Regions from separate parts of the Pseudomonas sp. rhizo66 genome, predicted to be linked through region 2. Evidence: riboswitches for the same ligand, from Rfam matches in the RefSeq annotation. Region 2 holds a riboswitch; each other region holds the start of a gene.
What was found. A riboswitch is a leader RNA that binds a small molecule or an ion and turns the genes downstream of it on or off. The one in region 2 is predicted to bind cobalamin.

Region 1: linked by a shared signal. The riboswitch ahead of QZR14_RS00260 (CbtB domain-containing protein) and the one ahead of QZR14_RS19420 (TonB-dependent receptor plug domain-containing protein) in region 2 are both predicted to bind cobalamin.
Region 3: linked by a shared signal. The riboswitch ahead of QZR14_RS24445 (ABC transporter substrate-binding protein) and the one ahead of QZR14_RS19420 (TonB-dependent receptor plug domain-containing protein) in region 2 are both predicted to bind cobalamin.

Annotation. Positions count from the first base shown of each region.
Region 1 covers NZ_JAUJWZ010000001.1:69,736-79,441, reverse strand. Annotated here, with positions in the region: gene QZR14_RS00275 (sugar phosphate isomerase/epimerase family protein) at 1-197, shown strand, start outside; gene QZR14_RS00270 (AzlC family ABC transporter permease) at 187-879, shown strand; gene QZR14_RS00265 (hypothetical protein) at 872-1,198, shown strand; cobalamin riboswitch at 1,233-1,454, shown strand; gene QZR14_RS00260 (CbtB domain-containing protein) at 1,578-1,775, shown strand; gene QZR14_RS00255 (CbtA family protein) at 1,787-2,485, shown strand; gene QZR14_RS00250 (cobalamin biosynthesis protein) at 2,482-2,895, shown strand; gene cobM (precorrin-4 C(11)-methyltransferase) at 2,977-3,723, shown strand; gene nfuA (Fe-S biogenesis protein NfuA) at 3,913-4,497, opposite strand; gene QZR14_RS00235 (SET domain-containing protein-lysine N-methyltransferase) at 4,771-9,231, shown strand; gene QZR14_RS00230 (fatty acid cis/trans isomerase) at 9,342-9,706, opposite strand, start outside.
Region 2 covers NZ_JAUJWZ010000016.1:125,255-134,960, reverse strand. Annotated here, with positions in the region: gene QZR14_RS19435 (major royal jelly family protein) at 1-636, opposite strand, end outside; gene QZR14_RS19430 (zinc-binding alcohol dehydrogenase family protein) at 685-1,692, opposite strand; gene QZR14_RS19425 (LysR family transcriptional regulator) at 1,803-2,696, shown strand; cobalamin riboswitch at 2,744-2,949, shown strand; gene QZR14_RS19420 (TonB-dependent receptor plug domain-containing protein) at 3,041-4,978, shown strand; gene QZR14_RS19415 ((2Fe-2S) ferredoxin domain-containing protein) at 4,978-5,337, shown strand; gene QZR14_RS19410 (ABC transporter substrate-binding protein) at 5,334-6,254, shown strand; gene QZR14_RS19405 (PLDc N-terminal domain-containing protein) at 6,305-6,499, shown strand; gene QZR14_RS19400 (hemerythrin domain-containing protein) at 6,801-7,277, shown strand; gene QZR14_RS19395 (isochorismate lyase) at 7,380-7,706, shown strand; gene QZR14_RS19390 (aminotransferase-like domain-containing protein) at 7,763-9,172, shown strand; gene panB (3-methyl-2-oxobutanoate hydroxymethyltransferase) at 9,160-9,706, opposite strand, start outside.
Region 3 covers NZ_JAUJWZ010000024.1:17,818-27,523, forward strand. Annotated here, with positions in the region: gene metE (5-methyltetrahydropteroyltriglutamate--homocysteine S-methyltransferase) at 1-1,008, shown strand, start outside; gene QZR14_RS24430 (GNAT family N-acetyltransferase) at 1,237-1,788, shown strand; gene QZR14_RS24435 (ABC transporter ATP-binding protein) at 1,727-2,491, opposite strand; gene QZR14_RS24440 (FecCD family ABC transporter permease) at 2,488-3,492, opposite strand; gene QZR14_RS24445 (ABC transporter substrate-binding protein) at 3,501-4,514, opposite strand; cobalamin riboswitch at 4,659-4,851, opposite strand; gene QZR14_RS24450 (Ppx/GppA family phosphatase) at 4,894-5,829, opposite strand; gene QZR14_RS24455 (hypothetical protein) at 5,838-6,047, shown strand; gene QZR14_RS24460 (ParD-like family protein) at 6,213-6,440, shown strand; gene map (type I methionyl aminopeptidase) at 6,437-7,228, shown strand; gene QZR14_RS24470 (ABC transporter ATP-binding protein) at 7,431-8,585, opposite strand; gene QZR14_RS24475 (ABC transporter permease) at 8,602-9,411, opposite strand; gene QZR14_RS24480 (ABC transporter permease) at 9,418-9,706, opposite strand, start outside.

The sequences.
Region 1 (9,706 bases), on a different contig from region 2:
TGCCGATTGGCGAAGGCAACTTGCGCCTGAGCGATGTGCTCAATCGCTTCGCGGTCAACGGCTATCGGGGTGTGGCCGTGGTGGAAGAGTTCATTCCGCGCTTCTCCACCGAGTACTACCTGGAAAAAGCCCTGGCCTACAAGAACGGCGTAGAGCAATTGCTGGCCGGCTCGCGGCACAGCACTCATGCTGGTTGAGTCGAACCTGGCAAAACCGGCGTCGCGCAGCGAGATCGCGACCGGTATCCGCGATGCGCTACCGTTCGTCTTCTCGCTGCTGCTGACCTTCACCCTGATCGGCATGCTCGGGCGCCGCCATGGTCTGGATCTTCCGGCCATGGTGGTTTTCAGCGGTACGGTAATGGCCTCGCCGTTGCAACTGACGCTGCTGGAAACCCCGGCGCACCTGCTTAACGCCTTTGGCGTGCTGGTCTCGGCGCTGAGTATCAACTTGCGTTTTCTGGTCTTCACACTGAGCCTGAAATCCAGCCTCCAGGGCCCGGTCAAAGCGTTCGTCCCCGCCCTGGCGGTGATGGCAAATGCGGCTTTCACGTTGATGTCGATCCGCAAGGATCAGCAACCGATCAGCCGCCCGTATGCCAACACCGTGTGCTTTCTGCTGTACGCCGCCGCCCTGCTTGGCACCGTGGGCGGGTATTGCTTCGCCAGCGTGGCCGACAACGCAGTGATGGATCACGTCAGTGTGGTGATCGCGATTTTCATCAGCGCTTCGCTTGGCAAGATGGCCCGCGACCGTCACAGCTTCCATGCGCAATGGATTGCCGGCCTGGCCACCGCCGCGAGCTTGCTGTGGCTGGGCGAGGTCAGCTTGCTGCTGGTGCTCGCCATCACCGTTCTGACGAGCTATGTCTATGATTGAACCTGGTACTTTCTGGCTGTACGTACTGATTTGCGCGCTGGTTTCGATCGTATGCCGCTTGCTGCCGCTTGCCGTCGATGTCGAACGGCTTTCGGCAACTGCCCGCGCTTTCATCGATCGTCTGGGAAAATACACATCGGTGGCGATGCTCGTCAGCCTGCTGGCGGTCTCACTCTACCCTTTGGCCAGCCAGCACCTGACGGCCATGCCATGGATCCTGCCGGTGGCGTTGGCGTGGCTGCTGAGCCTGACGCGAATCAAATCCTATTATGCGTTCCTGATGGCGCTGGGGGTGTACGTCCTGCTGATCATGCGCTAGGCGCCGATTGACTCAAATCCCCCGCCCATGCTCTCCTACACAACTTGTTACGGGTGCCCTTCACAGGGTGAAACGGGAAACCGGTGAATCATGTGCTTTACTCAAGCCCATGTCAGTCCGGTGCTGCCCCCGCAACGGTAAGCGAGCGAAGCGTCAAAACCACTGTGTCAGCAAGGCATGGGAAGGTGACGCTTGCAGGTCGGCCTGACGCCAACCCCTCGTGAGCCCGGAGACCGGCCCGCAACACACAGCCCGCATTTGTGCGGCGCTGCACATAACAAACCCGCGGTGGGCGGGCGCTGTTCGAACCTCTGCGAGCCCAGCCCGCCGGGGTTTTCATGCGCTCTATTCACCCGCTGACACTCCAGAGGGAAGCGCCATGTCGATCATCAGCAGCACCGGCAGCAACACGGACAAAATCGCCAGCACCACCACCCTGAGCCAACGCCTGACCGCCGCGATCTTCGCGTCGATCCTCGGCGCCAGTCTGGTTTACTTCGCCGGTTTCTCGCACATCGAAGCGGTGCACAACGCTGCCCACGATACCCGCCACAGCGCCGCGTTCCCGTGCCACTGAGGCCTGCCGACATGATCAAGCGTATCGCGCAAACTGCAGGTTTCACCGGTCTGCTGGCCGCCCTGCTCCTCACCTTACTGCAAAGCTTCTGGGTTTCGCCGCTGATTCTGCAGGCCGAAACTTTCGAGAAATCCGAGCCGATAGCGGTTCACGAACACGCCGCTGGCGTGGCTGCGCACAGCCACGATGCCGAAGCCTGGGAGCCGGAAGACGGCTGGCAGCGCGTGGTTTCGACCACGGGTGGCAATCTGGTGGTGGCCGTCGGTTTCGCCCTGATGCTTGCGGGCCTGTACACCTTGCGCGCACCGACCAAAACTTCACAGGGCCTGCTCTGGGGCCTGGCCGGTTACGCGACGTTCGTGCTTGCTCCTACCTTGGGCCTGCCGCCTGAACTGCCCGGCACCGCTGCGGCCGATCTGGCTTCGCGGCAAACGTGGTGGATCGGAACGGCTGCTTCAACCGCTGCCGGCCTGGCCCTCATCGTGTTCAGCCGTCACTGGCTGATGAAACTGCTGGGCGTGGCAATCCTCGCCGTGCCGCACGTGATTGGCGCGCCGCAACCGGAAGTGCATTCGATGCTCGCCCCCGAAGCACTGGAAGCTCAGTTCAAAATCGCTTCGCAGTTGACCAACGTCGCGTTCTGGCTGGCCCTGGGCCTGATCAGTGCCTGGTTGTTCCGCCGCAAAAGCGATGGCCAATACCCCGCATGACCGATGACCGCGCAGTGCCGACCCTGGTCGTCGGCCTGGGCTGCCAGCGTGGCTGCCCGGCCAGCACCCTGCGCGCGTTACTCGATCAAGCGTTACAGGCGCATCGCATTGAGCTTGAGGCGGTGAAGGCGCTGGCCAGCATCGACTTGAAGCGTGACGAGCCGGGCCTGCAAGAACTTGCTGCACAACTGGCCCTGCCCTTGCTGTACTTCAGCAGCGACGAGTTGGCCAGTTACCAACAGCGGCTCAGTCACCATTCGCAAATCGCTTATGAACGCACCGGTTGCTATGGCGTCGCCGAAAGCGCGGCACTGGCCCTCGCCGAACAGCTGATTCAGGCCCCGGCAAAACTGCTGATTTCCCGGCAGAAATACGCTCAGGCCACGCTGGCATTGGCCGGCGCGGCGTAAAATCCCGATAATCCTCGCCATTGATCATGAGCGTTGTTCATCTGCAACGCGGTCGTGCCCTCTTTTACTCAGGATTCAACGATGACCGTCTACTTCATCGGCGCCGGCCCCGGCGACCCGGAACTGATCACCGTCAAAGGCCAGCGGCTGATCCGCAGTTGCCCGGTGATTATCTACGCAGGTTCGCTGGTGCCGGCGGCGGTGCTCGATGGCCATCAGGCGGAAACGGTGGTAAACAGCGCCGAACTGCATCTGGAACAGATCATCGAACTGATCAAGACCACGCATGCCAAGGGCCAGGATGTGGCGCGGGTGCATTCCGGCGATCCGAGCCTGTATGGCGCGATCGGTGAGCAGATCCGTTACCTGCGCGAGCTGAATATTCCGTTCGAGATCATTCCCGGTGTAACTGCCACCGCAGCCTGTGCGGCGTTGCTTGGCGCGGAACTGACCCTGCCGGACGTGTCGCAAAGCGTGATTCTGACCCGCTACGCCGAGAAAACCGCGATGCCGGCAGGCGAAGAGCTGGGCAGTCTGGCGCAGCATGGCGCGACCATGGCGATTCATCTGGGCGTTAACCATTTGCCGAAGATTCTGGTGGAACTGCTGCCGCATTACGGCGCGGATTGCCCGATTGCGGTGATTCACCGGGCGACGTGGCCAGATCAGGATTGGGTGGTGGGGACGCTGGCGGATATTGCCGAAAAGGTTGAGGCCAAAGGGTTTCGGCGTACGGCGTTGATTCTGGTGGGCCGGGTGTTGGGCAGTGAGGTTTTCAGCGAGTCATCGTTGTATCGCGCCGGGCATGCGCACATCTACAGGCCTTGAATTGGAACGCAAAGCGTCCCGGGCTGCATTCCCACGCAGAGCGTGGGAACGATCAAAGATCGCAGCCTTCGGCAGTTCCTGCATTGAAGTGTAAATCCCTGTAGGAGCTGCCGAAGGCTGCGATCTTTTGCTTCACGCATAAAAAAACGGCGCTCACGGGGCGCCGTTTTTTATGTCGCAGCGAACACCTTAGTAGTAGGCGTTTTCTTTCTGCGTGTGGTCGGTCACGTCGCGAACGCCTTTGAGTTCAGGAATACGCTCGAGCAGAGTGCGCTCGATGCCTTCCTTCAAGGTCACGTCCGCCTGGCCGCAGCCCTGGCAACCGCCACCGAACTGCAGCACGGCGATGCCGTCTTCAACCACATCGATCAGGCTGACCTGACCGCCGTGGCTGGCCAGCCCCGGGTTGATTTCGGTTTGCAGGTAATAGTTGATGCGCTCGTTGACCGGGCTGTCGGCGTTGACCATCGGAACTTTGGCGTTTGGCGCCTTGATGGTCAGCTGGCCGCCCATGCGGTCGGTGGCGTAGTCGACGACGGCGTCATCGAGAAACGCTTCGCTGAACGAATCGATGTAAGCGGTGAAGCTTTTCAGCCCCAGCGCGGTGTCTTCAGGCTTTTCTTCGCCCGGCTTGCAGTAGGCAATGCAGGTTTCGGCGTACTGGGTGCCAGGCTGGGTGATGAAGACGCGGATGCCGATACCCGGGGTGTTCTGCTTGGAGAGCAGATCGGCCAGGTAATCGTGGGCGGCGTCGGTAATGGTAATAGCGGTCATGGAAACTCCTCGCAGGCTTGGGCGCAGTTTACGCCAAATGACGCGGCTGACAAAGTCCTAGTATTTTTGTCGGAAAATGCCGGATTCGTCATTCCACCCAGCGCCTCGCGGCGTCGTCAGGCCTGCTTCCTCCAGCGGACTGCCACGTAAACAAATGGATACTGAAACAAGCACCAGGCATATATATGTATGCCTCGGGGATTTTTTCGGCCGATATATTCACCGCCTTCGTTTATTTGCAAGTTTCCATCGCACTTATTTCAAAGGCGCTTAATGAATACATCGTTATCAAGGTTCTATAGCCGAACACCGCCGCGCAGACTACAGGATATCAACCACCTGATCAGCTACCTGCACACGCTCGTTGGTGAGCACTTCAACAGTGATGCACGCGACCTCTACTATCACCCTCCAGCCAGTTCTGCGCTGGGGCGCGAATGCAAGGAAGCATTTCGTATTTTGAACAAGCTGGAAAAGGATGAAGACTTCATCAGGCATATTTCAACGCCGATCGGCGTCGATAAATCGCCTTTAGGTAATGACTTCTTCTATGACCTTGTATCGTTCCACTTGAGCTCCGCCAAAACGCCAGCGCCCTCCCCCCCGGAAGTTTTCACCATAGCCGGTCACTCGGTGATTCTCAGAGAGGTGCCGATCTACTGGTCTATCGACGTCGATGTCTTGCTGGATATTCACCGTAAAGTCGGCAACGGCGTCAACAGCGACGGCTCGGTAAGGCTCGATCTGGTGCTTGCCTACTACTCGCTGCAACCGATGCAGCCTGCCACCAGCGCCGGCTGGCAACGCCTTCTCCATAATCTGGTTGACCATCGCGCACTGTGGCTGCTTGGACATGACGGACACGTCAGTGACCTTGAGCACCTGTTGGGCGCTGCGGGTGATCAAGCGATCATGCGCATTGTTCGCCAGATTAGACTGGAAACATCCCGCTCACTGTTGGCAAACCTGTTGCCGGAAAAATTCAATGACAAACTGGACAAACTTGCCAACACCATCCCTGTCGCTCTTCTGGAAACCGTTCTGGGTGCTGCAAAGAACCTGCAACTGGCCCAACGCATTGCCAACGAACTGGACTGGTACGGTGCAGGCGACAACCAGCAGTGCCCCCCTGGTGTGTTGAAAAAACTGTTGTGGCGCGCGCTTTGGTTAGAGGTAAAACCCGATCCCGACAGTCATTATCGAAACGAATTGCAGATCCTTATCGAAACCGGAAGCCGGTACTCTTCCATACGTCAATCGCTGGTCGAGCATTTCCAACGAACGCTTTGCGTCAACCGCACCACCGCATTACTGGCAGTCGCCATTTTCAAAAGCAATATCGCCAGCGAAGCCTGGGTCGAGGACATTCCCGAGGATCTTCCCTACGGCACTTCCAGCACCTGGGTCAATTTCAAGAGCGGCTTTATTCTGGCAGAGACCATCGCTCCCGGGTCATCCCGGTATATGACGTTCGAACAACTGCTCAACCTGCCAGCCGAGCATTACCAGGCGCATGCCAACGATGTCGGGCAACAGCGGCTGGTAACGGCAGCCAAAGCGCGTGCTGCGCTGGACTGGTCGGTGGAAACGGGGCTGCTGGGACTTCGTCGTACCCCGTACTCGCTGAGCGAAGTCGAGTTGGCAGTGCAGACACTCGAGCAACACGAACGCGACATGGTCAGTGCCATGGAAAACCTGACACTCAGGCCCCCGAGCCGCTTTCGTCACGAAACAGACACGGCATTCGACGAGGCATTCCGCAGCTGGCTGGATACCCCGCGAGCCGCCTACGCAACACTGATCAAAGCATTGCTGAGCCAGTACCTGCCGGCCTGCGGCACTGATCTGGAGCGCGACGAAGTAGTCGTTTACTCGTTAAGGCTGCCACTGCATGACACTCAGGTGGAGCATGAGAACCGGACGAACACCGACGCGGTTCGTGCGCGCTCGGGGTTTATTTTGCGCACGGTCAACCCCGCATACCCGACCGACCCTCGTTACATTGAAGTCTTCCCGTTCGCAGGCGTTGTGCGCCTGCGCAAAGAGATGAAGTCACTGCAAACAGGCGGTGAAATTGTTGTCGAGAAGATCGGCTCCAGCAGCCGGACCAGCCGGGGTTCCTTCAGGAAAGGCACTGAATTGCCCTTCGACTGGGAAGCCTATCGCGATGGCTCGAAACCCAGAGAAAACCAGCACGCGACATTGATCGTGGAACAGATCGCAGAGACATTCGAGGCCGTTGCGATCGAACAGCGCTCCCCAGATGTGGCAGCACGGACGCTGCCCTTTGCCGCGAACAACCTGACGTCTGCGCGAGCTGAAAAGCTGGCCGCGATGATCGCCAGAGAGCTGTTCTTCAAAGATGAGTCAGCGCTTCTTGAACAGACCCGTAAAGCTACGCGCAGCATGGACATCGGTCGGGACTTTACTGAAGACATCACCTTCTGGGGAGAAATGTTCGTGCCGTTCTGGGGTTCCATCGAAGACCTGACATCGGGTGATCCTCGACGCATCGAGTCCGGTGGCCTGGGCCTGTTTACCGATGTGGTGTCTTTCGGCTTGCCCGTCGGCAAATACGTAGCGGGCTGTACTCGCCTGTTATCCGGCGCCGGCAGGATCGGACTGCGCCTTGCCTTGCCAAAACTCTCCGCCATGACGCGAACTTTGCTTGTTTCCACGCTTCGGGAGCTCAATCCCCTGGAGAGCGTTATCGGGCTGCTCAGACTGGGTCGCTTTGCTCTCGGCAAACTGAGTAACGTGACCCTGCGGCATGTACGGATGGGCATCGCACACCTGCGCGACGGCACCATTGCCGCACGCCATCTCCAGTCGGTCGATCCGGCAACCTGGGTGCCGCACCAGGCCGGCGACCAGTTGTTCACCGTGGAAGGCATCGCCGATATTCCCATGCGCAATGTCGGCACCGCCGAAGCTCCCGACTTCCGCCTGATCGACCCCGTCACCCATCAAGCGTTCGGCCCGCGATACCGGCAACCCGTTACGGTAATCAGCAACAGCAGCCCTCTGATACGTCAATACGCGGTAGAACCACACTGGATTCAGGGACTGAAGGCTGACTCGCGCGGCATATTCTTTCGCCCGGACTATAATCAAAAGTTCATCTGCAACGTGGATGAGCACGGCACCATCGCCGTCTACCAGATCAGGGACAATTCCTACGGGTTTATCGCAGAAACGGCGCAGACGGGGGAAAACAGCTTTTCTGTCGTGTTGGTCAACCCGAAAACCAACCGCGACCTGTCGATCAACCTGTCGTCGGTGAGACCCGGGCATTGGTACACAAGGGAAATCAGGGTTTCAGGCGGAGCACCCGATCAGCCTAACGCAGTAACACCCTTGCATTTGCAAAAGTGGTCGCAGTTCAGCGAGGTGATGCTCGATCTGGCCATTAAGGCATTTGCGAAGAATCACGGGCTGGATCGGGCGGCGTTTCAACAGTTCGTCCACACCCAAGGGCAGTTGAAACCCCTTGGCCAGCAAATGCTCGACCAGGCCAATACCGCTCGTACGGCCATTGCGTTCGACCACCTCCAGAACTGGCGAACGCTGTCACAGGAAAGCCGCACCCGTCTGACCCGCGAAGGGTTCGCTGCCGAGCACAACCTTGACCCGCAGGATTTCCTCGCCCATGTCAACATGGATGGCACCTTCCGGGCACCGGGAACAGTGTTGGCAAAATATGCCAACAACCAGACTTTCACCCCTCTGACCCCTGCACATCTAGAGCAGTGGCGAGCGCGCTACGATGAGACACGGTCGGCCAGCACGATGAACGCGTTTGTCGCTGAAAACGATTTGAATCCCGTGCTCTGGGCAACCTTCGTCAATGACGCCGGGCAACTGAGAAGCGCCGTTCCGGAAACCTTGCAATTGCTCACTGCCGTCGACTCGAATGCAATGTCCGCGCGGAAATCACTCCCCCCCGGCACAGCGAGAAAATCAGCGCCCTGGCAATTACCTGAACAGTCAACTGTGCGCGGCAACGGGCCACCCTCACCCCCCAAGGCGGGCCCTTCCAAACGTCCGCGACTGGATGACATGGCAGCCGCCCTGCCAGAGGATCTGACACCTTCGCTTGGACACAACATCAATAACAACGCGCCCATTCTCCAGGATCCGGAGGATGTGCGGACAAGCCTGACGAAAAAGCTGGAAGGCGATATTGAAAAAATCGCGATCACCGACGCCAATCGGCTCTTAACGCACTTTCAGGGCGCAAGACTCAAGGAAATGACCCGCCGCATCACTGAGGATATCCACGAGTGGATCGCCGACGAAGGTCGGCACCATGACAGGCTGACGCAGCGTTTCGAAGTGAGGAGACCGACCGAAGGTCCCGAGCGGGGTTTATCAGTGTTTGCTAAGGTCGATATCGAACCTTATGAAGTGCTGGGCCCTTACATCGGCAAGCTGCACCGCACCGGCAAGTCCCTGCGCGCGGAAATACTTGAAAAATCCAGAGAGAAAGTCAGCACCTATCTGTACGAAACGGCAACGAAGAACGCCACCCTGAGCGGGCACGGCAACAGCAATGTGCTAAGCCTGATCAATGCCATCAACGTACCCGGCCAGGCCAACATAGGCATCGAGAACGTCGGATCGATCTGCGTCGGCAAGTACATGGTGTTTTTTGTCGCGTGGGAAAAGATCCCGGCGGGTAGCGAGCTGTTTCTCGATTACGGGGCCAATTACTGGAAACACATGAAACCTTGATCGCCCCGACTTAGCCGTTAGTCAGGCACGTCGGTGCTGCGCAGAAGAATCTGCGCAGCACCGACGTAAGGCAGATGAACGCTGCTCACACAGCACCTGCCCACGAACGATCAAAGATTTTCGTACCGGTTCATGTCCAGCACGCCCTCTTCCACCGGATCGGTTTCGTGCAGATACTGGCTCAGATCATGGAAATAGAACCAGAATTGCGGGTGACTGCGACGAATCCCCCAACGTTCGACGATTTTTTCGAAACGGTTGGCATCCTTGGCGTTTTCCATTGCATCGACAAATTCCGGCACTTGATCGGCAGGAATGTTGAACATGAAGTTCGGATAACTGCTGAGCACGCCCGGAAAAATAGTGAGGGTGTCCAGCCCTGGCTGATAGCGCAGCGACTCACCGAGCAGGAACGCCACGTTGCTGTGCGCACGGTTGCGCAACAGGCTGTAGACCTCGCGTTTGCCGTTAGTGG
Region 2 (9,706 bases):
CGGCACACCGCTCAAACGGCGCATTGCACTGCCGCTGGCGATGTCCATGACGATGATTGCGCCCGGTCCGCGCAGGGACGAGTCAGTGAGATAGACCGTACCCTCTGGGCCTTTGCGAAAGTCGAAACGCATGTCGTTGACGTAGGTACTCGGCAACATGACGTTGTCCGGGAACACCAGACGCTTGACGATCTTGTTGCTGACCAGATCCACCGCGATCAGCTTCGCGCCTTTGGGTTTTGGCTCTGCGAAACCCGGTGCGGCGGTATCGAGCAACCAGACACGGCCCCGCCCGTCGGCCACCACGCTTTGTACGCTGATCAGACCATCACTGGGATCGTTGAGGTTTTCCTGGTTGATCGCCGCGTTCGGGTAAGCCACGACTTTGCCGTCGCGGATCTCGCCCACGGTGAACGGCACGTTGTCGCCCCAACGCGGGAAGTTGACGAAGATTCGCCCGGTCTCGGTGACGGTCACGCCGGTGGGCATCGCGTCGTAGAACGCATGGACCTGTTCAAGCTTGCCGAACGATCGGTCGGCGGGGGCATCAGCCGGCAACGCGACGGCGCTGATTGCATGGGCGAACGGCGCTGCCATGACCATGGCCAATGCAGCAGAAAGCTTTTTCATACGCATGAGCTGCTCCTGACCGGCCCGCGTGCAGGCCCGTCTGAATGAGTGAAATCAGAAACCTTCGAGAACCAGTTTGCCTCGGGCCTTGCCGCTCTCGACCAAGGCATGGGCACGGCGCATGTTTGCCGCGTTGATCGCGCCAAAATGTTCACCGACCGTCGTTTTCAAAATGCCTTGGTCAATCAGATCGCTGACGCGATTGAGCAGGTGATGCTGCTCGATCATGTCCGGGGTTTCGTACAGCGAACGGGTGAACATCAGCTCCCAGTGCAGCGACAGCGACTTGCGCTTGAGCGGCATCACGTCGAGGCTCTCAGGATCGTCGATCACGCCCAGACGCCCTTGTGGTCGAAGCACTTCGATCATCTGGGCAAAATGCTGCTCGGTATGGGTCAGGCTGGCGACATGGCTGACCTCGTCGATGCCCAGTGCCTGCAACTGTGCGAGCAACGGCTGACTGTGATCGATGACGTGATGCGCGCCCAATTGCCGGACCCAGTCAGCCGTTTCCTGCCGCGAGGCGGTGCCGATGACGGTAAGCCGCGTCAACTGTCGGGCCAGTTGCACCAGCATCGAACCGACGCCGCCCGCTGCACCCGTGATCAACAGGCACTTGCCCTGCCCTGAACCCTCGGTGACACCGAGACGGTCGAACAACAGTTCCCAAGCGGTGATCGACGTCAACGGCAATGCCGCCGCATCCGCTGCAGTTAATGAACGCGGTTTGTGCCCGACGATTCGCTCGTCCACCAGGTGAAATTCGCTATAACTGCCGGTGCGGGCAAGGGAGCCTGCGTAGAACACTTCGTCGCCAGGCTGAAACAGCGTCACTTCAGCGCCGACCTCGCGGACGATGCCGGCGGCATCCCAGCCGAGGATTTTCGGTTCTTTGGTGAAAGTGCCGGCGCGCACTTTGGTATCGACCGGATTGACCGACACGGCTTGAACCTCTACGAGCAAATCCCTTGGGCCGGGAGTCGGCACCGGGAGGTCGATGTCCTGCAACGACTGCGGATCCTCAATGGGCAAGGCGTGTTGTGTGAAGGTGATGGCTTTCATGGAAACTCGCTGTCTGAAGAGCTGATGTGCTCGCTTGTCGCCATCTTCGACTTCCCAAGCACAAAGAAAAACCAGCAGAATGCGCCAACACTTTCACTGCAGGAGTGAAAATGATCCGCATTGATGATCTTGGTTTGTTCACCCGCAGCGCCGCGCTGGGCAGCTTCACCGCTGCCGCCCTTGAGGCGGATTTATTGCCCGGTCAGGTTGCCGCGGCGATCAAGCGACTGGAGCGTGAGCTGGACGTGCGCCTGTTTGCGCGCACCACCCGCAGCCTGCGATTAACCGCCGAGGGCGAGCAATACTTGCCCACCGCCCACTCGGTGCTGGAGGCGCTCAAGCAAGGCAAGGAAAACCTGCGCGGTGAAACCGCCACGTTGCGTGGCGTGCTGCAAGTGACGGCGCCGTCGGATCTGGGGCGCAACATTTTGCTGCCGTGGCTCACGCTGTTTCGCCGCCAGCACCCGGAGCTGACCTTGCGATTTTCCCTGTCGGACCAGATGGCCGACTTGTTTCGTGACCCGGTAGACGTGGCGATTCGATACGGCTCGAATGAAGATGCCAACTACGTGGCGCTGCCGCTGGCACCGTGGAACCGGCGAGTGCTGGTCGCCGCACCGGAATACGTGGAGCGCCACGGATACCCGCAAACGCCGGTCGATCTGCACAACCACCCTTGCCTGCTCTACCAGCAAGGTGGCCGGATCTACGACAAGTGGAGCCTTGGCAGTGAAACGATCCAGGTCTCGGGACCGCTGTTCAGCGACGACGCCGACATCGTGCGCCGCTGGGCGTTGAGCGGCGAAGGCATCGCCAACAAATCCTGGCTGGACGTGAGTGCAGACGTGATCGCAGGACGACTGGTCGTGCTGCTGAAGGATTTTCCCGGCAATGCCTCACCGTTGAGCCTGGTGTGCCCGCATCGCAAGCAGATCACCCCGGCGGTGTCTCAGCTTTATACGTGGTTGAGTGGCCAGTTTGTCGCTCTGGAACGCATTCAATAGACTTCCTCCGTTGGTTGACACATTGACGAGACGCTCGTCGAATGTTCAGATGCCGGCCAGTTTCAGGTGTCCCATGCCGCCGTGCATGGGGTGAAACGGGAAACCGGTACGTTCTTTTCGAACAAGTCCGGTGCTGCCCCCGCAACGGTATGCGCGTGATGCTTTCAATACACCACTGTGGCCACACAGCCATGGGAAGGTGAAAGCCTCGATACGCGCGAGCCCGGAGACCGGCCTGGAAAGTGTTTGGCAAAATCCTGCGGTGGGCGGGCATGGGCCGGTATTGGCTGTGCGCGATGCCTTCTCTTGCATGCTCTTCTGCGAAGATCCTTTTCGAGAAGACAATGATTCGACCTTTCTACACCTCGGCTCCAACGTTCTTGTGCGGCTGCCTGTTCAGCCCTGTGCTGCTGGCCGACGACGCGCCACTGCAACTCAATCAGCAAATCGTTTCTGCACCGTCGGTGGAGTCCACCACCGTCGCCGACATGGCCAGATTCGGCAGCAAGGTCGAGATCGTCAGCCGCGAGCAGATCGAACGCGCCGGCCCCAGCGCCGATGTCAGCCGCGTGATGCAGATGTTCATTCCCGGCTTGTATGTCGCGCCGAAAAACGGCCCGTTCGACTACGGCACCTATTCGCTGCTCGGCGGGCGCAACGACGACACGCTGATCCTGCTCGACGGCGTGCGCCTGAACAATCGCCTGTATGGCGGCCTCTATCTGGACACCCTGCCGGCCAACGCCATCGAGCGCATCGAAGTGCTCAAGGGTGGCCAGAGCCTGTTGTTCGGCACCCAGGCCGTGTCCGGCGTGATCAATATCGTCACCCGCAGCCCGCAGTCGCGCAAAGCCTCCGGCGAGGTGAATCTAGGCGTCGACAGCTTTGGCGGCACCACCGAAGACGCCCGCGTCGAGAATATCTTCACTAACGGCTTTGGCGATCTCGGTCTGCTGGCGTACGTCAGCCACAACGTCTCCGACGGTTACCAGCCGTACCGCAACCGCGACCTGAAGAACGTCAGCGAGAAAAAACGCGCCTACGAAGTCACCACGTTCGGCGGCAAGGCAATTCAGTCGTTCGAGGATGATTCGCGACTGGAACTGTTCTACCAGTACGCCGACGCCAACCTCGACTTCGCCCGCCCGCTGGACAATCACCAGACCAACAACGACCGCGTGCAGCAGATCGCCACAGCGACCTTCGAACAAACCCTCAATGAACGCCTGAGCTACTTCGTCAAAGGCCATATCAACGACTGGGACACACGTTATACCCGCGTCAACAACGTCAATGGCAGCGGCACCAGGGTCATTAATCACAACGACTATTGGGGCTTCACCGACTGGGGTGTGCAGGCCGAAGGCAAGGCTCAATTGCCCGGCGGCCATGTGCTGGTGTTCGGCACCGACAATCAATGGTTCAAGGGTCAGGACGATGTGTTGATCATCGACAACGACAAGGCCGAAGCCCACGCGTTCTACACGCAACTGCGGCCGCAAATCGACGCCCTGCCCGACTGGCACCCGAGCATCGGCGTACGTCACGAAGCCATGAGCGGCGGCGACGGCGCCACGGTCGGCATGCTCACTTCGCTGTATGACCTCAACGACAACTGGTCGGTGCGCGGCCAATACGGTAGCGCCTACAAACTGCCGAACGCCGAGCAACTGTTCGTCAACGAGCCGGGCGACGAGATCGGCAATCGCAACCTGAAGCCGGAAAAAAGCCGCAACGCTGAACTCGGTGTCGACTACAAAGGCCTCTTGCTGGACCGTGAATTCAGCGCCAGCGTGACCCTGTTCAAACGCAAGATCGATGACCTGATTACCCTTGACGACATTCACTGGGTCAACGGTGAAGGCCTGGTGCGCATGCGTGGTTTCGAGGCCGACGCCAAGCTCGCGCTCAACGATCGGTGGAGCCTGCAAGCGGACATGACCCGCAACCTCACCGAATCGCGCAGCGGTGTGACCCTCAACGATATCCCGAGCTTCTTCGCCCGCTCGCGGCTGGGCTACGAATCGGAAAACCGCCTGTGGGGCGCCGGCGGTGCGATCCGTTACATCCGCGACATCAAGAGTTCCAAGCAAGTCGAATACGGCAATTATTCCGTGGTTGATGCCGACGCTTATCGCTACCTCGACAATGCCCACCAGCACCGCGTGAGCCTGCTGGTGGAAAACCTCTTCGACCGTGATTACGTCACCAGCCGTTCGAGCAACGTCGATAACCTCGGCCGGCCGTTCACCTCCGAAGTGCGCTACACGTACCGCTTCTGATGAGTGAGATCACAACCGTCGACGGCGTCGACACGCACCCGGACTGGTCGCAAGTGCCCGAGCATGCGCGCCATGTATTCGTCTGCACCGGCCCGCGCTGCACCCAGCGCGGCGCCTTGCAGTTATGGAAAACCTTGCGCCGGCATTTGCTGACACACGATCACATCGAGACGCCGTGCGGGGTCTTGCTGACCCGCACGCACTGCCAGTTTCCGTGCAATCTGGGGCCGATTGTGACGGTGTACCCGGAGCGCTGCTGGTATGGCGTGCGCAGCCATGAAGATGTGCAGCGGCTGGTCGAGGGACATCTGGTGGGCGGTGAAGTGGTTGCGGATTTGCTGATCAAGGCGCAGGTATGAGATCGATCCTGGTGGCGCTTGCCGCCCTGCTCTGCGCAATGCCCGTACTCGCCGACAGTTACCGCAATTGCGGCGAGCAATGGGACGCCGTAAAGCCTTCGCGCATCGTCGCGCTCAATCAGCATGCGGCCGATATCGTCCTGGTGCTGGGCGCCGGGCCAGCGTTGGTCGGCGTGGCCTATCTGGATGACACCGCTGCCGCTCAGCAGCCATCCGAGTATTTCGGTGTGCCGGTGATCGCGCGGCAGTACCCGGCCAGCGAAGTCCTTTATGCACAAAAACCGGATCTGGTGATCGGCGGGTTTGCCACAGCGTTCGGCGACGGTGTGACCTCGCGTTCGGGGCTGGCGCGCAATGGCATCGCGTCCTATTTGCTCGAGTCGGCCTGCAACGGGCATTCGCTGGATTACTTCGCGCAAGTTCGCAGTGACTTGCTGACCTTGGGCAAATTGCTGCACAAACAGCCACAGGCGCAGCAGTTGAGCGAGGCCATGGACGCCGATCTCGCCAGCGCCCGGGCCTTGGGCGCCACTGGCCAACCGCTGTCGGTGTTCTATCTCGACAGCGAGGTCAAAGGCCTCGACAGCGAAGGTCAACGCGGCTTTGTCACCCAGCTGTTGGCCGCTGCCGGTGCGCGCAATGTGTTCGCCGACATCAACCTTTATCGAGTAACCGTGAACAGCGAAACCCTGCTGGCCAGCGATCCCGACGTGATCCTGCTGGCCGACGCCGACTGGTCACCCGCCAGTCGCAAACGCGATCTGCTGAGCCACGACCCGGTACTGTCGCAACTGCGCGCGGTGCGGGAAAACCGAATGATCGACATCCCCTTCACGCACCTGCTGCCGACCTTCAACAGCGGTCGGGTCGCTCTGGAACTGGCCCGCCAGCTCAATGCCCTGAACAAAAATAAATGAACCCGCCGCCCCCCACGCCACCTAACGCACAGACCATCAGGAGGTAGCCAATGCAAATCGAAACCGTGTGGATCGTACTGGCGGCAGTTCTTCTGCTTATTGAACTCTGGGCCATCAATCGGGTGCGCAAGAGCGAGGGCAAAGCGAGCAATAAAGGCGTGTGGATTGTGCTGATCGTGTTTGTGCCGTTGTTCGGGTTGATTGCCTGGGCGTTGGCGGGGCCCAAGCACGTGGTACCGCAGTGAGCGTCAACGACAAGTCTTGAGTCTGCGCGGGCATTGATTGCCCGCGTTGTTTTTGAGGTCAGCGGTAGAACGGTGACAGCAGCATACCCCGCTTCGGCGCCTCGGCTGTGAACTGCAATGGTCGCACGACACAGGTCATGCAGGCTGCATGAAGGCAGTTTGCCTAAGGCGCTGCAAGCCTTTGAAGCCGCAGCATTTTTCCGGATCGATAAATTGGCATGGCAAATGCCACAGGTTCAAAGCATTCACAGCGCCGTGAGAAAACGGCCTGTGTTCACTCCGTGACAGCCGAGGAACCATAATGAACGCCATCGACCTTCTCAAAGCCGATCATGTAAAAGTCAAAGACATCCTCAGCCAACTCAGCGACTCGACGGAGCGGGCGCTGAAAAAACGCGTGGAACTGTTGGGTAAACTGGAAATGGAAATCACCATCCATACCCGGCTCGAAGAGGAAATTCTTTATCCCGCGTTCAAGGAAGCAGGCGGCAAAGAACAGGACATCATGTATTTCGAGGCCAAGGAAGAGCACCGCACCGTCGACTCACTGGTGCTGCCTGATCTGAAACAGACCGATCCGGGCACCCCGGAATTTTCCGGCCGGGTAAAAGTGGTCAAGGAATTGCTCGAGCACCATATTGAAGAGGAAGAAACGGAAATGTTTCCTCAAGCAAAAAAACTCCTGGGCAAAGCCAAACTGGACGAGTTAGGCGCGCAGATGGAAGCCATGAAGGCCAGTTACAAGAAAGAAATGGCTGCCGGAAATATGGCCGCTTAAACCGTTGCCCGTGCCCAAGCCCGGCTTCGGCCGGGTTTTTTCTGATTGCTCAAATCACCCGCCCTGCTGCACGATCAGCCGTCGCCAACAGGGAATGTTGAAATGGAACAGAAAGCGCCTCAGCGAATCCAACCCGCCGACTGTGCGGACATGCAAGATATTCGAAGTGAAATCGACCGACTTGATCAAGCGGTGATCAAACTGCTGGGCAAGCGTTTTCAATACGTACTCGCTGCCTCGAAGTTCAAAACCTCGGCGACCTCAGTGCGGGCACCGGAGCGTTTTCAGGCGATGTTGGCAACCCGTCGCGACTGGGCCGAAAACGAAGGTTTGAATGCAGACGCCATTGAGAAAATGTACCGCGACCTGGTCAATCACTTCATTGCTGAAGAGATGAAGCACTGGGCGGCGGCACAGACGGACAACTGACTGCTTTGGCACAATCGTCCGTTTGCTCCGAAGGCAGACAATCAAGGAGAACAGCATTGACGACGCCACCCAAGGACGCGTTCGCCTATCAGGAGGTCTACCACTACCTCCTCGGCCTGATCGAGGCGGCCAGTGGCACGACTGAGCAGAAACTGCCGTCCCTGCGACAACTGGCCCTGCGCCTTGGCGTTTCGGTCTCGACAACCAAATACGCCTATGCACTGCTCGAAGACGAGGGCCGGATCCACGCCAGAGCCAGGTTTGGCTATTTCACCCGGTCGATGCCGGCGGCACCTGTGACGCCCAGTTCCGACAATCTTCTGGACAGCGTCTTTGCCAGTGCCCGTCAGCCTGCGATGTTGGCGTTTAGCAGTGATGCCCCGGCGATGCTGCTGTCGCTGCAAGGTCCATTGTTGACGATGGAGCGCGAACTGACCCGCCAATACCCGCGCTCGCACGCGCCGCTCTATCAGGCCCTCGGTGAGCCTGAATTGCGCGCGGTCCTGGCTGAACGCTACACCCGTTCCGCTCACAACCACTGGCAGGCCGAGCACGTGTATATCGGCGCAGACCTGCGCAGCGTGCTGGAACTGTCGCTCAATGCCCTGAACCTCGGTGGCAGCGTGGCGCTGGTCGAATCGCCCTGCTCGTGGGCGATTCTGCGCCAGTTGCAGGCGGCCAATATCCGCGTTATCGAAATGCCCCTCGGCGATGACGGCCGCTTCGATCTGCCCGCGTTGAAGGCGTTACTCACGCGTGAGCCGGTGCGCCTGGCGGTGCTCTCCTCCACAGTGAATATTCCCCAGGGTCAGTTGATGCCCGCGCAGGATAAACAGCAGATCTGTCGCTGGCTGGCCGAGCGGGATATCTGGTTGTTTGAAAACGATACATGGGGCGAGTTGGGTTTCTCCGAGTCAGCCGCGCGTTATCGCGACTTTGCCGATCCGGACAAGCTGCTGGTGTTCTCGACATTCGACAAACTGATTGGCGGCGAAGCGCCGTACGGCTACGTTTTGTGTCGCCAGCAGGCCGCGCCATTTCATCGACTGTTTACGCAGCGCGGTTTTCGCCTCTCGCCTATTCGGCAGAAAGCGATTGCCAGGCTCTACAGCTCCAGGCGCATCGACCAGCACCTGACCACCCTGCGCGCTCTGTTGCGCAAGCGCATGCAACAGCTGCACACCTTGCTGGAAGAACACGGTAACGGCCAGTGGCAGGTGCTCGTCCCGCAAGGCGGTGCAAGTTTCTGGCTCAAGGTTGTGCGATCGATCGACATGCAACGGGTGTTCGAGCGCCTGCTGGCTGAGCGGATCGTCATCGCCCCCGGCGAAATCTTCAGCCAGCAAGGCGCCTGGAAGCAGTACCTGCGCCTGAGCTTTACCCTCGACTGGGACAAGGACATCGGCCACGCGGTGCAACGACTGGCGCAGGCTATCACCGAAGAAAACCGCGTCTACAGCCCATAACAATGCCGCGTTTCAGGAAACCGGCCATGGCGCACATCCTCGGCAAACTGCGCGCACGCCTCGCTGATCACCGCGCCGACATCGGCGTACCGTTTGACGAAACGCGGCTGATGCTCACCGCCCAGGCCGAGCACGTCTTCGGTGACCAGCACCTGCCCGTCGCAGGCCGGTGAGGCGCCAATGCCGATGGTGGGCATTGGCGAGTCCAGCGTGATCTGCCGTGCCACACCTTCGGCCACACCTTCGAGCAACAGGCTGAAAGCGCCTGCGTCGAGATTGGCTCGCGCATCTTCGGCAATCACTGCGCCGGTTTCAGCGGTCAGGCCCTGGGCCTTGAAGCCGCCCATGACATTGACAAATTGCGGCATCAGCCCGACATGCGCCATAACCGGAATTCCGCGCGCCACGAGAAATTCGACAGTGGACGCCAAGGCCTTGTTGGCCTCCAGCTTCACCGCGTCGCAACCGGTGCGCGCCAAAACCTGAGCGCAATTACGAAAGGCCTGCTCGTGGGATTCCTGATAACTGCCGAAC
Region 3 (9,706 bases), on a different contig from region 2:
CTGGATCTGCCGCTGTTCCCGACCACGACCATCGGTTCGTTCCCGCAAACTGCATCGATCCGCCTCGCTCGCCAGTCATTCAAACAAGGCAAGTTGACCGAAGCTGAATACACCGAAGCGATGCACAGCGAAATCCGCCACGCGGTGGAAATTCAGGAGCGTCTGGGCCTCGATGTGCTGGTGCACGGTGAAGCCGAGCGCAACGACATGGTCGAGTATTTCGCCGAACAACTGGACGGCTACGTATTCACCCGGTTTGGCTGGGTGCAGAGTTACGGTTCACGTTGTGTGAAACCGGCGGTGATCTTCGGCGACCTCAGTCGCCCGAAAGCCATGACGGTCGAGTGGATCCGCTACGCCCAAGGCCTCACCGACAAGGTCATGAAAGGCATGCTGACCGGGCCGGTGACCATGCTGATGTGGTCGTTCCCCCGTGAAGATGTCAGCCGTGAAGTGCAGGCCCGGCAACTGGCGCTGGCGATCCGCGATGAAGTGGTCGATCTGGAAGCCGCCGGTATCAAAATCGTGCAGATTGACGAAGCGGCGTTCCGTGAAGGTCTGCCGTTGCGTCAGGCGCAGTGGCAGCCTTATCTGGACTGGGCGACCGAGGTGTTCCGCCTGTGCGCCTCGGGTGTACGCGACGAAACGCAGATCCACACGCACATGTGCTACAGCGAGTTCAACGATGTGATCGAGTCCATCGCCGCCATGGACGCCGATGTGATCACCATCGAAACCTCGCGCTCGGACATGGAATTGCTGGACGCCTTCGAGGCCTTCGCTTATCCGAACGAAATCGGCCCGGGCGTTTACGACATTCACTCACCACGCATCCCGGATGCTTCGGAAATGGTCAATCTGCTGCGCAAGGCTGCCAAACGGATTCCCGCCGAGCGGCTGTGGGTCAACCCGGATTGCGGTTTGAAAACCCGGGGTTGGCCGGAGACCGAAGCGGCGCTGGTGCACATGGTCACCGCTGCCCGGCAACTGCGCAAAGAGCTGGCCTGACAACAAACCGGAGCATTGCTCCGGTTTTCTCACTCCAACGACAACACCTGTGGGAGCGAGCCTGCTCGCGAAAGCGTCCTGTCAGTCAACATCATTGTTGAATGATCTGCCGCCTTCGCGAGCAGGCTCGCTCCCACAGGGTTTCGTGTAAGTCAGGCGATTTTGGATGGCCTCACGGGGCCCGCAGTTGCTACTGTGCCCAGCCGCATCCCAGGTGTTTGCCGTTACATGAGTGATCAACCCGTTATCCAGGCCGTGTCCGACGCAGACATTCCCGAGGTGCTGGATTTTGTTCTAAGCGCCCGTGCCGAGCTTTTCCCCAAGCTCAGCGCGACGGGCATGCCCCACGATCTGTCGCGTTTTGCCGAGGTTTATCTGCGCGGGGCAGGGCGCTTTCTGATTGCTCGCCACGAAGGGCAGATCGTTGCCTCGATTGGTTATCTGCCTTACGACCGACGCTTCCCGCACTTGCCCTATCCGAACCTTAAAGTGGTGGAAATCGTCCGCCTGTTCGTCCTGCCATCGCAGCGACGTTCAGGGTTGGCCGGCGCACTGTATCGATCACTCAAGGATCTGGCGCTCGCCGACGCAGTCGAGGTGATCTACCTGCACACCCATCCATTCCTGCCGGGTGCCATCGCGTTCTGGCAGCGACAAGGTTTCGACATTATCGATGTCGACGCTGACCCGGTCTGGCAAACCACGCACATGCACAGCGTCATGAATGGAATCGAAGAATCTGCGCCCCATCAAACGGGTCCGTCAGGTAATGCGCCCTGACCCCGAATGTCTCTTGTAAACGCTGCGGTGTCAGCACCTCCAGCGGCGCGCCCAGCGCCACCAGCCGCCCGCGCTCCAGCACCGCCAGACGATCACATTTCAATGCCTGATTAAGATCATGCAGTGCGATCAGCGTGGTCACCGGCAACGCCTGCACCACGTTGAGAATGGTCAGTTGATGCTGAATGTCGAGGTGATTGGCCGGTTCGTCGAGCAACAGAATCTGCGGCCGCTGCGCCAATGCCCGGGCGATGTGTACGCGCTGCCGTTCACCGCCGGACAAGCTGCGCCACAGACGCGTGCGCAAGTGCATCGCGTCAACGTCGATGAGTGCCTGCTGGACGATGGCGTCGTCCGCGTTCGACCACGGTTGCAGCGCCGACAGCCAGGGCGTGCGCCCCAGCGCCACGGCATCAAACACGCGAATGCCGTCGTCGGTGTCAGCCTGCTGTTCAACCACCGCGAGTTTTTGCGCAATGCTGCGCCGGGCCATTTTGCCCAGGCGTTGACCGTCGAGCAGCACCTCGCCGGCACTCGGTTCGCGCAGGCCGGCCAGTAGTTTGAGCAGAGTGGATTTGCCCGAGCCATTCGGCCCGACAATGCCCAGAGTTTCTCCGCGCCGGACGTCGAGGCTGACACCGTTGAGCAACTCGGCGCCGCGTACGCGGAAGCTCAGGCCGGAACAACTCAAAACACCGCTCATCGTGCGGACCTGCGGCCAATCAGAATCAAGGCAAACACCGGCGCGCCGACCAGTGCGGTAATCACTCCGACCGGAATCACCTGGCCCTTGATCAGTGTGCGCGACAGCACATCGGCGGCTATCAGAAACACCGCGCCGCCCAACGCACTGGCCGGCAGCAACCGCGCATGACCCGTACCGAGCAACAGGCGCGCGGCGTGGGGAATCACCAGACCGACAAAACCGATCGAACCGACAATCGACACCATCACCGCCGTCACCAGCGCTGCGCAGCCAATCAACAGAATCTGCACACGCCGCACCGGAATGCCGAGCGATGCCGCCGAATCCGCGCCAAAGGTAAACGCATCCAGCGCCCGCCGATGCCACAGGCACACAACCAGCCCCAACACGGCCACCGGCACCGCCAGCCACACCGACGGCCAGCGCACCCCACCAAGATTGCCCAGCAGCCAGAACATGATCCCGCGGGCCTGTTCGGAGCTGGCCGAGCGAGTGATCAGAAACGCCGTTAGCGCGTTGAACAGCTGCGAGCCGGCGATCCCCGCAAGAATGATCTGCCCGGTGCCGCTGGCCGAGCCGCTGACCCGCGCCAGCACAATCACCAGCACGAACGCCGTGACCGCGCCGGCAAAGGCACCGACCGACAGCGAGATCAACCCGGCACCGACGCCAAGCAGCGCCACCATTACCGCCCCGGTCGAGGCGCCGGCAGAAATGCCCAGCAGATACGGATCGGCCAACGGGTTGCGCAGCAGCGACTGCAAAATCACTCCGCAGGTGGCTAACCCGGCACCGCATGCCGCCGCGACCAATGCGCGGGTCAGGCGGTAGTTCCAGACGATGCCTTCATCGATGGGGTCGAGCACGTGCCCGGCGCCCCATAATTTGTTGGCCAGTACTTGGCACACCACGCCCGGTTCAATCGAGGTTTCACCAATGGCCACGCCGGCGATCACTGCAATCAACAGGGTCGCCAGGGCCAGGAGCGTGCGGATCAGGCTGGCACTCATTGCGACAGGTCATAGCCGTTGATGGCCGTGGCCAATTGCTCGATGCCATCGAACATGCGCAGGCTCGCCTGCAGGGCCATGGCGTCGAGAATGATGATGCGGTTGTGTTTCACCGCGTCCATGTTGCGCGTGACAGGGTCGCTGCGCAGGAAGGCGAGTTTCTTTTCATAGTCGTCGGCGGGGAAGCGTCGACGATCCATGCGCGCGATGACCAGGAAGGTCGGATTGGCCTTGGCGATGGTTTCCCAACCGACCGTTGGCCACTCTTCATCGGACGCCACCACATTGCGCACGCCGAGGGTGCTGAGCATGAAGTCGGGAACGCCTTTGTGTCCGGCCACGAAGGGCTCGATGTCCATTTGTGCACTGGAGAACCAAACCAGCGCGCTGGCATCCTTGAGCTGTTTGCCTTGGGCGGTGGCGATCGATTTGGCGAGGCTGGCCTTGAGTTGATCATTGAGCTGCTGGCCACGCTCCTGAACGTCGAAGATTTGCGCCAGTTGGCTCACGCTCTTGTAAATCGTGTCGATGCGAAACGGAGCCAGCCGCGTACCATCGGCGCCGACCAGGTTGTCCTTGGCTTCGCAATCGGAGGGCAGCAGATACGTTGGAATCTTCAGCTCATGAAACTGCTCGCGAGTGCCCACCGCACCTTGCGGGCCGACCATCCATTCCAGCTCCACGGCGACCAGTTGCGGGCGCTTGCCGATCACCGATTCGAAACTCGGCTCGTTGTCGGCCAGGCGCTCGATCCGGTCGTTCTGCGCCTTGTACTTGTCCAGCACGTTGTTGAACCACAGCGAAGTGCCGACGACTTTGTCGCCCAGACCCATGGCGTAGAGCATTTCCGTGCCGGCCTGGCCGATGGTCACGGTGCGCGTCGGGGCCTGCGGGAAGGTCAGGGTGCTGCCGCAATTCTCGATCGTCAGCGGATAGACAGTCGGTGCCGCCTGCGCCAGGGCGCAAAGGCTCAGGCCGGTGATGAGGGTGGCAATGCGGGGCAGCAGCATGGGGCAGTCTCCGAGGGAACCGTACGGGGAGCGGGAGAGTACGGTCTGGAAACACACCATCGAACGCGGTCAGGGCAACCGCGCAAGGCCGGGCAGCAATCGAAGACGCGCACGGCACGATGTCCTTCCCGGACACCCCGCCGGTTAGTAGTCACTGTGCCGGCAGGTCTCCTGACTGATGCGTCATCACCTGGCTCCGGCCTTCCCGGGTTCACCCAGTGGCAGTCGTGGAGCAGGCTCGGCACCTACAGTTGCGGGGGCAGTTCCGATCAATGCTGTGCAAGCATCTCGGATTCCCTATTAGTCCCGTTCGGGAACCAGCGGCGGCATGGTAGTCGATCAAGCCGCTGAAGGGGAGACGAATCTGTCGCGGCGAGGATCAGTGCTGGCTCATCAAACCGTGCAACACGCCCAGACGCAGGCCCGGTTCCGACGGCAGCATTTGCGCGATGCCGAACACTTTGAACGCCGCCAGCATCAACACCAGACCGCCGGGCAAAATGCTCTGGCGGTGCGGTTGCAGGCCGGCGAGCTTGAGCTGTTGTACGTTGTTCACCTTCAACAGCAGCAGCGACAGGCGCAGCAGTCCGCCGTAGGTGATGCCGTCCTGACCGAAGTCGTTTAGGCAATTGGCTTTGAGCACTTTGGCAAGCATGCGCGCGGTGCCGGAAGAGCCAATGGTCTGCTGCCAGCCTTGCGCACGGTAGCGTCGGGCAACTTTTTCAAACTGCAGGATGGCGAAGCGTTCGGCCGCCTGTAGCGCGCCGGCAGACACATCGCCGCCGCGAAAGAACCGCGTGCTCAGGGTGCCGCTGCCGATGGCGATGCTTTCAGTGAGCAACGGTTGTGAACCCTGGCCGAGGATCAGTTCGGTCGAACCTCCGCCGATGTCGACCACCAGGCGCAGGTCCTCGGCGCAGGGCAAGGCATGGGTCACGCCGGCGTAGACCAGTCGCGCCTCTTCATGGCCGCAAATGACATCAATGGGAAACCCCAGATGCCGCTCGGCACTGGCGAGAAACAGTTGCGCGTTGTCCGCCTCGCGCACTGCACTGGTCGCCACCGCACGCACTCGGCCAGCCTCGAAGCCGCGCAGCTTCTTGCCGAACCGCGCCAACGCCTGCCAGCCGCGATCCAGGGCCAACGCATCCAGTGCGCCGCCGTCAAAGCCTTCGGCAAGGCGCACCGGCTCGCGCAGGGTTTTCACTTCCTGAATCATGAAGCCTTTTCGGCTGCGTACTGACTGGCCGATCATCAGGCGAAAGGCATTCGAACCCAGGTCGATGGCGGCAAACAGCGAGGCGTCGTCTTTCATGGGAATCCTTGCAGAGCATCCGCCCGAAGGCTCAAGACGGTTTGCGAGGATTCTGCCGTGATCTTGATGACATCCTGATGACGGGGCAGGGTCGGTTGAATGAATTTGCGGCTGTCATGACACTGTCATTATCCGGCGTCTATGCTGAGGCCAATACATCGCGTGTTCTTAAAGTTTTTGCTGCCAGATTTGGCAGCTTTTTTTTGCCTGAAATTTGAGCGAGGGCCTGCCCCGCCTGATCGTTCCCACGCGGAGCGTGGGAACGATCATCAGCAAGATCAAAAGATCGCAGCCTTCGGCAGCTCCTACAGGGGGCGTATTTGCAATTTTCAATAGAGGTTGGCTAATATACGATCCATATACACATCGTATCGGATCCATATATGGGCATCGTAAAGATTTCAGAGGACATGCACGAGAACCTGCGTATCTCCAGCAACGCCCTCAGCCGCTCGATCAACGCGCAGGCCGAGCACTGGATGCGCATCGGCATGCTCGCCGAACTGCACCCCAACCTCGACCACAGCGCCATTTGCCGCTTGCTGATCCGCGCCGAACAGAACGGCGGGCTGGATCTGCAACAACTGACTCAGGAAGCCGTCAGCGCATGAGAAACCAGATCAAGATCAACACCCCGGCCGAGATCGCGCAATCGCGCGCTGCCGGCAAACTCGCCGCTGAAGTGCTGGCCATGCTGGTGCCGCATGTGAAGGCGGGCGTCACCACCGATCAGCTCGATCAACTGTGCAACGACTACATCGTTAACGTACAGAAAGCCGTGCCGGCCAACGTCGGTTACCACGGCTTTCCGAAAACCGTCTGCGCCTCGGTCAACGATGTGGTCTGCCACGGGATTCCGTCGGGAACACCGTTGAAGGATGGCGACATCGTCAACCTTGACATCGCGGTGATCAAGGACGGCTGGTTTGGTGACACCAGTCGCATGTACGTGGTCGGCGAGGCCACACCTGAGGCGCAGCATCTGATCAAGACCACTTACGACGCCATGTGCGCGGGGATTCGTGTGGTGAAGCCGGGCGCCACGTTGGGCGATATCGGCCATGCGATCCAGAGCCTGGCGGAGAAAGAAGGCTTCAGCGTGGTGCGTGAGTACTGCGGGCACGGGATCGGCAAGGTTTATCACGATGAGCCGCAGATTCTGCATTACGGCTTTCCCGATCAGGGCATGAAGTTGAAGGCCGGGATGATTTTTACCGTTGAACCGATGCTCAACGCCGGCAAGCGTCACGTGAAGAACATGGCGGATGGCTGGACGGTGCTGACCAAGGACGGCTCATTGTCGGCGCAGTGGGAGCATATGGTGGCGGTGACCGAAACCGGCTTCGAAATCCTCACGGCGTGGCCGGATGAGATCGAAGGTTACCGCGCTATTGTCTGATACCGCGTCGACTGGTTCCCTCACCCTAGCCCTCTCCCAGAGGGAGAGGGGACTGACCGAGTTGCTTTGGCGTTATACATCGACTTGAAAGTCCTGAGTCGATCTCAGGTCCTGAAAAGCCCCCGATCTGCTCCCTTTCCCCCTCGCCCCCCTTTGGGGAGAGGGCTGGGGTGAGGGGGTAAATCTCACAGGCAACACGCTATCAGTGAGCGCCCGCCGCTTTGTTGAGGTCGCTTTCAGTCCATTCGGTATACACGCACGCATCAGCCGTAGCCCAGCGCACCTGCACTGGATCCCCGGCCTTGAGCGGCATGCCAGCGGCCGACAACGCCTTCACCGTCATCGACGTGCCGCCCGAAGTAACCACACTGCAAGTCTGGCTCTCACCGAGAAACAGCACTTCCACCACCTTCGCCGAAACCTCGTTCCAACCGGCCGCCAGCGGTTCGCTGCTAGCTTGCTCCACGCTCAACGCCAAGGCCTTTTCCGGCCGCACCATCAGCAACACATCCTGATCGGTATGCAACCCGGCCGTCAGCCGAATCGACAACGATTGCCCTTCAAAACTCGCCGCCGCATTGCTTTGTGCCTTGAGCTTGAGGAAGTTCGAGTTGCCCAGAAACGACGCGACAAAGGCATTCGGCGGATTCTGATACAGGTCATAACCACTGCCCAGACCAACAATCTTGCCGTGACTGAAAATCGCGATGCGTTGCGACAAACGCATGGCTTCTTCCTGATCGTGGGTCACGTAAACGATGGTGATACCCAAACGGCGATGCAGCTGGCGCAGTTCATCCTGCAAATCTTCCCGCAGCTTTTTATCCAGCGCACCGAGCGGTTCGTCCATCAACAGGATGCGCGGCTCGTAGACCAGCGCCCGGGCGATGGCGACGCGTTGTTGCTGGCCGCCAGACAGTTGCGAAGGACGGCGATGAGCGAACTGCTCAAGCTGCACCAGTTTCAGCATCGCATCGACGCGCTTGTCACGTTCAGCCGTAGCCAGTTTGCGAATCGCCAACGGAAACGCGATGTTGTCGCGCACCGACAGATGCGGGAACAGCGAGTAGCGCTGGAACACCATGCCGATGTCGCGCTTGTGCGGTGGCACATTCACTAGCGACTGACCGTTGACGAGGATCTCGCCGCTGCTCGGTGTTTCAAACCCGGCGAGCATCGACAGGGTCGTACTCTTGCCCGAGCCGCTGGAGCCGAGGAAGGTCAGGAACTCGCCGTCCTTGATGTCCAGCGAGATGTTGTCGACGGCGGCAAAGTCGCCGTAGTGCTTGTTCAGGTTGCGCAGGCTGACCAGGGGTTTGTCGTTCTGCTGGGAAGCGTCTTTGATCACGGCACTCATGTCGTACTCCTGGCGCTCAGGCGCTGATTTCGTTGCGCCGGCGCAATGCGGCGGCGATGACCATGACCAAAACCGACAAGCCGATCAGCAGCGTCGAAGCGACGGCGATCACTGGCGTCAGGTCTTGGCGCAGGGTGGTCCACATTTTCACGGGAAGGGTTTGCAGTGTGGGACTTGCCATCATCACGCTGAGCACCACTTCGTCCCACGACACGAGGAAGGCGAAGAGGGCGCCGGCGACCATGCCCGGACGGATCGCCGGGAACGTCACTTTGAACACCGCTTGCAGGCGTGAAGCACCGCAAATCACCGCCGCGTCTTCAATCGACTGATCGAACAGCTTCAGCGAGTTGATGATCGAGATAATCGTGAACGGCAGCGCGACGATCACATGGCTGACGACGAAGGCGAACATGGTCCCGGTGTAACCGAGCTTGAGAAACAGCGCATACACCGCCACGGCAATGATCACCAGCGGCACGATCATCGGCAGGGTGAACAGGCCGTAGAGCATTTCCCGACCGGGAAAGCGCCCGCGAACCAGCGCAAACGCCGTCGGCAAACCGAGGGCCACGGCGCAGATCGTGGTCAGCACGGCAACCTTGAGGCTAGCGGCTGCGGCGTTCATCCAGTCCGGGTTGGAGAAGAACTGGCCGTACCATTTCAGCGTCCAGCCCGGTGGCGGGAACACCAGCCACTGCGAGGAGCCGAACGACAGCAGGACGATGAAGACGATCGGCAACAGCAGGAACAGACCGATCAGCCCGGTGGTGGCGTAGAGGCCGAAGCGCATGCGCCGGCTCATCGCATTGGGGGTCAGGAGCATGTCGGCTTACCTCGCGTTGCTGGCGCCAACCGGGGATTCCGGCTGAAGCTTCAGGTAGAAGTAGAACAGCACCAAAGTGATCGCGATCAGCAACGCGGCGCCGGCACTGGCCAGGCCCCAGTTGAGGAACGATTGCACCTGCTGAATGATGAACTCCGGCAGCATCATGTTCTGCGCGCCGCCGAGCAGCGCCGGGGTCACGTAGTAACCGAGCGACATGACGAACACCATCAAGCCACCGGAGGCCAGACCCGGCCGGCACAGCGGCAGGAACACCCGGAAGAAGTTGGTCCAC